Regions from separate parts of the Streptomyces sp. Je 1-332 genome, predicted to be linked through region 2. Evidence: riboswitches for the same ligand, from Rfam matches in the RefSeq annotation. Region 2 holds a riboswitch; each other region holds the start of a gene.
The links. Region 2 has a riboswitch for thiamine pyrophosphate ahead of ABXJ52_RS26910 (thiamine ABC transporter substrate-binding protein). Riboswitches for the same ligand answer to the same signal wherever they lie in the genome.

Region 1: another riboswitch for thiamine pyrophosphate. It lies ahead of thiC (phosphomethylpyrimidine synthase ThiC); the one in region 2 lies ahead of ABXJ52_RS26910 (thiamine ABC transporter substrate-binding protein).
Region 3: another riboswitch for thiamine pyrophosphate. It lies ahead of thiM (hydroxyethylthiazole kinase); the one in region 2 lies ahead of ABXJ52_RS26910 (thiamine ABC transporter substrate-binding protein).

Annotation. Positions count from the first base shown of each region.
Region 1 covers NZ_CP160402.1:4,055,708-4,058,975, reverse strand. Annotated here, with positions in the region: gene ABXJ52_RS18325 (YibE/F family protein) at 1-1,162, opposite strand, end outside; TPP riboswitch at 1,234-1,388, shown strand; gene thiC (phosphomethylpyrimidine synthase ThiC) at 1,381-3,189, shown strand; gene ABXJ52_RS18315 (hypothetical protein) at 3,249-3,268, opposite strand, start outside.
Region 2 covers NZ_CP160402.1:5,909,934-5,913,201, forward strand. Annotated here, with positions in the region: gene ABXJ52_RS26900 (methanogen output domain 1-containing protein) at 1-105, opposite strand, end outside; gene rlmN (23S rRNA (adenine(2503)-C(2))-methyltransferase RlmN) at 291-1,397, shown strand; TPP riboswitch at 1,456-1,573, shown strand; gene ABXJ52_RS26910 (thiamine ABC transporter substrate-binding protein) at 1,646-2,740, shown strand; gene ABXJ52_RS26915 (iron ABC transporter permease) at 2,791-3,268, shown strand, end outside.
Region 3 covers NZ_CP160402.1:194,446-197,713, reverse strand. Annotated here, with positions in the region: gene thiD (bifunctional hydroxymethylpyrimidine kinase/phosphomethylpyrimidine kinase) at 1-154, opposite strand, end outside; gene thiE (thiamine phosphate synthase) at 151-789, opposite strand; gene thiM (hydroxyethylthiazole kinase) at 1,095-1,874, opposite strand; TPP riboswitch at 1,922-2,047, opposite strand; gene ABXJ52_RS00965 (AraC family transcriptional regulator) at 2,176-3,093, opposite strand; gene ABXJ52_RS00960 (zinc-binding dehydrogenase) at 3,164-3,268, opposite strand, start outside.

The DNA of each region.
Region 1 (3,268 bases), 1.9 Mb from region 2:
TGGCCACCGTGCCCACGCTGCTCTGGGCGATCGAGAAGAGCAGAAGGAGGGGCAGCGCGGCGCCCGCGTAGGCCAGGACGAGGGTGTTGACGACCGAGGCGATGTGGTCGCGGCCGATGCGGATGGCCGCGCCGTACAGACCGCGCCAACCCATGGTGGGGTTGGCCTGATGCAGTTCCCAGACTGCGGACGTCTGCGTCACCGTCACATCGTCGAGCACGCCGAGCGAGCCGATGATGACGCCGGCGAGCAGCAGGCCGCTCATGTCGATGGACGGGTACAGACCGTGGATCAGGCCGGTGTTGTCGTCCGTGTTGCCGGTCAGCGAGGCCCAGCCGATGAAGAGCGAGCCGAGGAGGCCGATGAGGAGCAGCGAGATCAGCGTGCCGAGGACCGCGACCGATGTTCGCGCCGTCAGGCCGTGACACAGATAGAGCGCGATCAACATGATGGCGCTGGCCCCGATCACCGCCACGACCAGCGGGTTCGAGCCCTGCAGGATCGCGGGCAGGATGAAGAACGTCAGGACGAGGAAGCTCAACGCCAGGGCGACCAGGGCCATGACACCGCGCAACCGCCCCACCACGACGACGGCGAGCGCGAAGATCCCGGCGAGCAGCGCCATGGGGAGCTTGCGGTTCACGTCGGTGACCGAGTACTGGAGCGCCTCGGGAGCCGTCGGCTCATAGGCGACCACCACCTCCTGGCCCTGGCGCAACTGCCGCGGTGAGTCCGGCTGGACGATCTCGGTGAAGGTGCGGCCCTTGTCCTTGCCGCTGGTCACCTCGATCGTGGCCTTCTTGCAGATGCCCTCCGCGCGAGACTGGGCGGACTGCCCCTCGGCGGTGGAGGTGTCGCCGTTGGGCGGGGTCTGCGAGGCGTTCACGTCCTTGCAGGGGAGCTCCTGCACCTTCGTCACGTCCGCCGACTGGGTCTGCCGGTCGAAGCCGACTCCGGTGCGTTCGTGGCCCGGCGCGCCACCGGGCCAGAGCACCACGAGGCCCACGACCACCGCCGTCGCGAAAGGGATCAGCACGGCGGCGATGACCTTGCGCAGATGCTTGGAGACGGGCGCGGCCGGACCGTGGCTGTGGGAGTGCCCATGCGGGTCCGGAGGCACGTTCGGGACGGGCGGCTGGGACGGCGGCTGTGTCGAGGTCACTGCCCGATCATCGCAAGAACGGAGAGGGCCCTCTGTTCAGCGCGCCCGACATGACGCTAGCGTGGAGCCACCTTTGCAATCGCGGGAGCTCGGAGCACCGGGCTGAGAGGGCGCTGACCTCCGTACGAATCGGCACAAGAGTGCACGAACAGTACGGAATCCGCTGCGTCGACCGCCGAACCTGTTACCGGGTAATGCCGGCGTAGGGAGTAGGTCTCATGACCACATCGGACGCACGCACGCCTGCCTCGACGCAGAACGCGCAGAACACGCAGAACGCGCGGAACCAGAGCGACGAGGCCGGGAAGTCCATCGGCTGGCACAAGGCGTATGTCGAGGGTTCGCGCCCCGACCTGCGGGTGCCGGTCCGCCAGGTGCACCTCACCAACGGCAAGGCCGTGACCCTGTACGACACTTCGGGTCCTTACACCGACGAGTCCATCGACACCGACGTCCGCAGGGGCCTCGCGCCGCTGCGCGAGAACTGGATCATCGCCCGCGGCGACACCGAGGAGTACGTGGGCCGCCCGCCCCGCCCCGAGGACGACGGGATCAAGCACACCTCGCCGCGCGGAGGCCTGAAGAACCTCGACGCGGTCTTCCCCGGCCGCCCGCGCCAGCCCCGCCGGGGCCGCGGCGGCCAGGCGGTGACGCAGCTCGCGTATGCCCGCCGTGGCGAGATCACACCCGAGATGGAGTTCATCGGGATCCGCGAGAACCTCGACCCCGAGGTCGTGCGCGCGGAGGTCGCCGCGGGCCGCGCGGTGATCCCCGCCAACGTCAACCACCCGGAGATCGAGCCGATGATCATCGGCAAGAAGTTCCTGGTGAAGGTCAACGCCAACATCGGCAACTCCGCGGTCACCTCCTCCATCGAGGAGGAGGTGGACAAGATGACCTGGGCGACCAAGTGGGGCGCCGACACGGTCATGGACCTGTCCACCGGGCGCAACATCCACACCACCCGCGAATGGGTCCTGCGCAACTCCCCCGTGCCGATCGGCACCGTGCCGCTCTACCAGGCCCTGGAGAAGGTCGACGGCCAGGCCGAGGCGCTGACCTGGGAGATCTACAAGGACACGGTCATCGAGCAGGCCGAACAGGGCGTGGACTACATGACGGTGCACGCGGGCGTGCGCCTTCCGTACGTCCCGCTGACCGCCAATCGCAAGACCGGCATCGTCTCGCGCGGCGGCTCGATCATGGCGGCCTGGTGTCTCGCGCACCACAAGGAGAGCTTCCTCTACGAGAACTTCGAGGAGCTCTGCGAGATCCTCGCGTCGTACGACGTGACGTACTCGCTCGGCGACGGCCTGCGCCCAGGGTCGATCGCGGACGCCAACGACGAGGCGCAGTTCGCCGAGTTGGGCACCCTCGGGGAACTCAACACGATCGCCAAGCGTCATCACGTACAGACGATGATCGAGGGCCCCGGTCACGTCCCGATGCACAAGATCAAGGAGAACATCGACCTCCAGCAGGAGATCTGCGAAGAGGCGCCGTTCTACACGCTGGGCCCGCTGACCACCGACATCGCGCCCGCGTACGACCACATCACCTCCGGCATCGGCGCCGCGATGATCGGCTGGTGGGGCACGGCGATGCTCTGCTACGTCACGCCCAAGGAGCACCTGGGCCTGCCCAACCGCGACGACGTGAAGACCGGCGTCATCACGTACAAGATCGCGGCCCATGCGGCGGACCTCGCCAAGGGGCACCCGGGCGCGCAGGACTGGGACGACGCGCTCTCGGACGCCCGCTTCGAGTTCCGCTGGGAGGACCAGTTCAACCTGGCCCTCGACCCGGTCACGGCACGGGAGTTCCACGACGAGACGCTGCCGGCGGAGCCCGCGAAGACGGCGCACTTCTGCTCGATGTGCGGGCCGAAGTTCTGCTCGATGAAGATCTCGCACGACATCCGGCGTGAGCACGGCGGCACGCAGGAGGAGATCGCGGCGGGCATGGACCAGAAGTCCAAGGAGTTCGCGGCAGCAGGAAACCGGGTGTATCTGCCCATCGCCGACTGAGGCACGGTTCGCGCCGCGCTTCGGGCGGGCACCGCGCCCGCCCGAAGCAGCGTCGCGTACTACTCCGGCTTGTGGTCGG
Region 2 (3,268 bases):
CTCCTCCAGACCGACGACGTCCTCAAGGACGCGCGCCAGTTCACGGATGAGGCTGCGCATGAACACATCGCGGTCGAGGGCGATGGGTGCGTCGGATGGTTCCACTGGGTCCCCCTCGCCGGCAGTCACTCGACACGCTGACTTACCTTGTGTGACCACATGATGGCGCACTGTGAGAGGCCCTGTCGACCGACTTCGAGAGGCCCACGGAGCCCCGCCCCCTGGGCCGGGCACCCTCCGCCGAACGGTGGCCGGGTGGCGCTCCCGCAGTCTGCGACACTGGAATCACCATGCCTGTACCCGGAGAACTCACCTTCGTCGCGCCCCGCGGAGCCAAGAAGCCGCCGCGGCATCTCGCCGACCTCACGCCCGCCGAGCGCAAGGAAGCCGTCGCCGCCGCAGGCGAGAAACCGTTTCGCGCCAAGCAGCTCTCGCAGCACTACTTCGCGCGGTACGCGCACGACCCGGAGCAGTGGACCGACATTCCCGCCGGTTCGCGCGGGAAGCTCCAGGAGGCGCTGCTTCCCGAGCTGATGTCCGTGGTGCGGCACATCAGCTGCGACGACGACACCACCCGTAAGACGCTGTGGCGGTTGTTCGACGGGACGCTCGTCGAGTCCGTGCTCATGCGCTATCCCGACCGCGTGACGATGTGTATCTCGTCGCAGGCCGGGTGCGGGATGAACTGCCCGTTCTGCGCGACCGGACAGGCCGGTCTCGACCGGAACCTGTCCACCGCCGAGATCGTGCACCAGATCGTGGACGGGATGCGGGCCCTGCGCGACGGGGAGATTCCCGGTGGGCCCGCGCGGCTCTCCAACATCGTCTTCATGGGGATGGGCGAGCCGCTCGCCAACTACAACCGCGTGACCGGGGCGATCCGCCGGCTGACCGACCCCGAGCCCGACGGGGTCGGCCTCTCGCAGCGTGGCATCACAGTGTCGACCGTGGGCCTCGTGCCCGCCATCCACCGGTTCGCTGACGAGGGCTTCAAGTGCCGCCTCGCCATCTCGCTGCACGCGCCCGACGACGAGCTCCGCGACACCCTCGTACCCGTCAACACGCGCTGGAACGTGCGCGAGGTGCTTGAGGCAGGGTGGGAGTACGCCGCCAAGTCGGGGCGCCGCCTGTCCATCGAGTACGCGCTGATCCGGGACATCAACGACCACGCGTGGCGCGGTGACCGGCTCGGGCGGCTGCTCAAGAACAAGCCCGTGCACGTGAACCTGATCCCGCTGAACCCGACGCCGGGCTCGAAGTGGACCGCGTCGCGGCCGGAGGACGAGAGGGCCTTCGTGAACGCCATCGCCGCTCATGGGGTGCCCGTCACGGTGCGTGACACCCGTGGCCAGGAGATCGACGGGGCGTGCGGTCAGCTCGCCGCGGCAGAGCGTTAGGCTGGCCGAAACACAACTTCAGAGTGAGAAGACAACTTCATATCCGAAACACATCTTCATATTCCGACAGGGGAGCGCCACAGCGCTGAGAGTGCGGCAGCCAAGGACAGGTTGGCCGCAGACCCTCTGAACCTTGCCCGGGTCATTCCGGGTAGGAAGTTCGGACATCACTCAAGCTGTTGCGCCCTGCCCGCCGGCCCTTCGGTCCGCGGGCAGGGCCGCGTCTCTTCCTGGTCACTCCAGGAGGAATGAATTCAGTGAGCACCACCAAGAAGATCACGCTCACCGCGGTCGCGGTGAGCGTCGGGCTCGTCGCGCTCTCCGCGTGCGGCGGCTCGTCCGACAGCGGCGACAAGGCCGACTCCAAGAGCGTCACGCTCGTCACCCATGACTCCTTCAACGTCTCGAAGGACGTACTGAAGGCGTTCGAGAAGAGCTCCGGGTACAAGGTCGACGTCCTCAAGGACGGGGACGCGGGCGCCGCCGTGAACAAGGCGATCCTGTCCAAGGACAACCCGCAGGGCGACGTCTTCTTCGGCGTCGACAACACGCTTCTGTCGCGTGCGCTCGACAACGGCCTCTTCCAGTCGTACGAGGCCAAGGGCTCGGACCAGATCGCCTCGCAGTTCCGCGTCGATCAGGGGAAGCACCGGGTCACGCCCGTCGACAGCGGCGACATCTGCGTCAACTACGACAAGAAGTACTTCGCCGACAAGAAGCTCGCGCCGCCGGAGTCCTTCGCCGATCTGACCAAGCCCGCGTACAAGGATCTGCTGGTCACCGAGAACGCCTCGACCTCGTCCCCCGGCCTCGGGTTCCTGCTCGGCACCGCCGCCCAGTACGGCGACGACGGCTGGCAGGGCTACTGGAAGAAGCTCAAGGACAACGGCGTCAAGGTCGTCGACGGCTGGGAGCAGGCCTACAACGAGGAGTTCTCCGGGTCCGCCGGCGGCAAGAAGGCCAAGGGAGACCGGCCGCTCGTCGTCTCCTACGCCTCGTCCCCGCCCGTCGAGGTGCGCTACGCCAAGCCGCAGCCCAAGGAGGCGCCGACCGGCGTCGCGACCGGCACCTGCTTCCGGCAGGTCGAGTACGCGGGTCTGCTGGGCAACGCCCAGAACGAGAAGGGCGGCAAGGCGCTCCTCGACTTCCTGATCAGCGCCGAGTTCCAGGAGGACATGCCGCTGAACATGTTCGTGAACCCGGTCCGCGAGGGCAGCAAGCTGCCGGAGCTGTTCACGGAGCACGGCGTGAGCGTCGACAAGCCGGAGACCATGGCTCCGAAGAAGATCGCCGACAACCGCGAGCAGTGGGTCAAGTCGTGGACCTCGCTCGTACTGAAGTAGGCACGTCCCGTAAGGGGCTCGCGCGCGGGAGCGCGGCGCGGCTCGGTCTCATGGCCGTGCCCGTCGCGTTCTTCGCGGTCTTCTTCGCCTATCCGGTCGCCGCGATCGTCGCGCGGGGCCTGAAGGTCGGCGGCCAGTGGCAGTTCGGGCGGATCGCGGAGGTCGTCGGGCAGTCCGACGTCCGGCACGTGCTGTGGTTCACCACCTGGCAGGCGCTCGCCTCGACGGCGCTCACCCTGCTGATCGCGCTCCCCGGCGCGTACGTCTTCGCGCGCTTCGAGTTCAGGGGCAAGCAGATTCTGCGGGCCGTCGTCACGGTGCCGTTCGTGCTGCCGACCGTCGTCGTCGGGACCGCGTTCCTCGCGCTGCTCGGCCGGGGCGGGCTGCTCGACGAGATGTGGGGCGTACGCCTCGACACGACGGTGTGGGCGATCCTGCTCGCGCACGTCTTCTTCAACTACGCCGTCGTCGTACGGACCGTCGGCGGGCTCTGGTCGCAGCTCGACCCGCGCCAGGAGGAGGCCGCGC
Region 3 (3,268 bases), 5.7 Mb from region 2:
CGGTGACGCCCCGGGTGTTCTGTGCGGTCAGGGCGGTCAGAACTGCCGTTCCGTACGCGCCGTTCGCGGAGAACGCCTTCAGGTCGGCTTGGATCCCGGCGCCGCCGGAGGGGTCACTGGCGGCGATGCTGAGGGCGATGGGCGGGCTGGTCACGCGGAGACCTCCGGTCGCAGGGTGCGGACGAGGGAACGGGCCGCGGTCTCGGGGTCGGGCTGCCCGCAGACCGCGCTGACGACAGCGATCCCGGCCGCGCCGCTTCCCCTGACCGCGGCGGCCTCGGACACGCCGATCCCGCCGATGGCCACGCAGGGCAGCGGGCTCTCCCGGACGATGCGGGCCAAGCCGCCCAGACCGAGCGGGGCGTCCGCGTCCGGCTTGGTGGCCTGCGGGAACACCGGACCGACACCGAGGTGATCGACGGCATCGGGTACGTGCGCCAGCTGCTCGGGACGGCTGACGGACAGGCCGACGTACGCGTACGGGCCGAGCTGGTGCCTGGCGGTCGTGGGGGAGACGTCCCGCTGCCCGAGGTGGATGCCGTCCGCGCCCAGCCAGACCGCCACGTCCAGGCGGTCATTGACGATCAAGGGGACGCCGGTGTCCGCGAGTTCGGCCTGGATCGACCGGCCGAGCGCGCACAGCGTGCGGTCGTCGGCGTCCGGATCGCGCAACTGGACAGCGGTGACACCGCCCTTGACGGCGGCTGCCACGGTGGCGGCTACGCCGCGGTCGCCGCAGAGCCGGGTGTCGGTGACGAGATACAGGGACAGGTCGAGTGGTGGTCGCATGGGTGCTCCTTGGGGTCTCCCGGCCGGGGGAGGGCGTGGGGGCGTGGGAGACGCATCGGGAGGTGCTGGGAAAGAGGTGCTGGGGAAAGAGGTGTAGGGAAAGGGGAGGGCACCTGACATGCAGGAACCTTGAGTTATCCACAGGGGTGGGGGTGTGTGTCCGAGAGGGCTGGCAGACTTGGTGTTGGGGTCGCCCCCCTGGGCGGGCGGGGGCTGATCAGCGGCTGATTAGCGGCTGATCAGCCGCTGACATCCAGGCCGACCGCCCACCGCAAAACCCCGCGACATCCCCAACACCCGCGAGCTCAACGCAGGTTGAGAGCCTCGGTGAGCCGGTCCGGGCTGAGCTCGTGCAGCGCGTCGATCAGTGCGACCGCGAACGTGCCGGGACCCGTCGAGCGGGTGGCGGCGGTTTCCGCGGCCACCGTGAGCAGGCCCGTCGCGGCAGTGGCGGCCAGCAGCGCGTCGCCGGTGACGGCTGTGCAAGCGGCCACCAGGGCGCCGAGGGAGCAGCCGGTTCCCGTCACCAGGGGCAGCAGCGGATGCCCATTGGTCACGCGCACCACTCGCGTCCCGTCGGTGAGGACGTCCTCCGGTCCGCTCACGGCGACCGTGCAGCCGTAGCGTCGGCTCAGCGCGCCGGCCGCGGCCAGCGCCGCTTCGGGGGCGTCCGTGCTGTCCACGCCGCGCCCGCCCGCGCCGCCGCCGTCCAGCGCCAGGATCTCGGATGGGTTACCGCGGACGACCGCCGGGGGTGCGCTCTCCAGGAGTTCGTGGGCGAGCTCGGTGCGCCAGGGCAGCGGGCCGACCGCCACCGGGTCGAGCACCCACGGGCGCCCGGCCCCGGCCGCTTCCTTGACCGCGACGCGCATCGCCTCAGCCGTCACGGAGGTCACCGTCCCCAGGTTGACCAGGACGCCTCCGGCCACTCGGGCCAGTGCTCCGGCCTCCTCCGCGCTGTGCACCATCGCGGGGGCGGCCCCCGCCGCGAGCAGCACGTTCGCGGTGAACTGCGACACCACGACGTTGGTCAGGCAGTGCACAAGGGGTGCGGAGGTCCGCACCGACGCGATCACGTCCGCCACAGCAGCACGGGAAACGGCAGGGCCGTTCCGGGCAGGTATGGAGGCACTCTCCATCGTCAACACCCTTCCTACGCCGGCATTACCCGGTCCAGGTTCATGCGGTCGGCGGAAAGGGGATCAAGTCCCGTCCGCCCTCTCAGCCCGGCTACTCCCGAGCTCCCGCGGTGGTCACCACGCAATGTACCTCCTCCGGGAACACGAGTTCGCACTCGGGGCTCCGCTCGGCTCGACAGAGCGGGGGCGGGTGCCGGACTTCGGGTGGTGCGGCCAAGTGACGCCGGTCGTCGTCGCCTGCGTGCGATCACTCGCGAAGTCGAGAGCGATACTCACCCGGGGCCGCACCTCGGGCACGTCGGAAGGCGCGGCTGAAGGCGTGCGGAGAGCCGTATCCGACCGCGCCGGAGATCGACTCGACCGGCTCATCGGTGTCGCGGAGCCGGACGGACGCCAGATCGATGCGCCACTGCGTCACGTACGCGCCCGGCGTCTGCCCGAGGGCGGATCGGAAACGCCTGGACAGCGTCGCCCGGGAAACGCTCGTCGCGGCGGCCAGGGTCTCCGTGGTCCAGGGGTGCCCCGGGCGGGCGTGCACGCAGGCCAGAGCCTCGCGCACGACCGGATCACGCATCGCTCCCAGCCATGAGCCGGACCGCTCCTGCGGGTGGCGGGCCAGCCAGGCGCGTACGAACTGGACGAGCAGCAGGTCGACGATGCTGTTGACGGCGGCGGTGGTGCCGATCTGCGGCTGTGCGAGCTCCGCGGCGAGAAGTTCGACGGTTCTTCTGAGCTGGGCGTTCTCCCGGGCCGTGACGTGCATCGGCCGAGCGAGAGAGGTGAGCACCGGTGTGCGCACCTCCGCGTCCTGCTCGTAGCGCAGCACGATCACCTCCGTCTGCACCGGCGCCGAGCCCAGCCGCAGGGCCCGGCCGTCGCGCAAGGACCGGGCCGCCGCCTCACGGTCGCAGGAACCCATCGTCACGCCGGCGCCCCCGGCTATCCCGTGAGCGGTGCCCGGCGACACCAGGACGGCGTCTCCGGCCTGTACCTGAAGTGGTTTCTCGCCTGGGACGTGGAGCCACATGGTGCCGCGGGACACCACATGCAGTGCCGCTCCTGGAGAGGAGTCCAGCCGCAGGCCCCAGGTTCCTCCGGCCTTCAGCACGACCCCGAGCGCCCCACGCGCACCGGAAACACGCAAGACCTCCGCCAGCACATCCATGGGTCCATTCTCGTCCACTGCCGCGAACCGCCCACCAGCGGGCGAGACACATGTGTCCTGTTCCCCAGCCTCAGGCCACGTCGAGAACGACCTTTCCGTGCACCTTCCGCGCGAACAGCGCTTGGACGGCGTCGTCCACGTCCTGCCAGCCGCCTCGCAGTCCGACGGGTGCCGA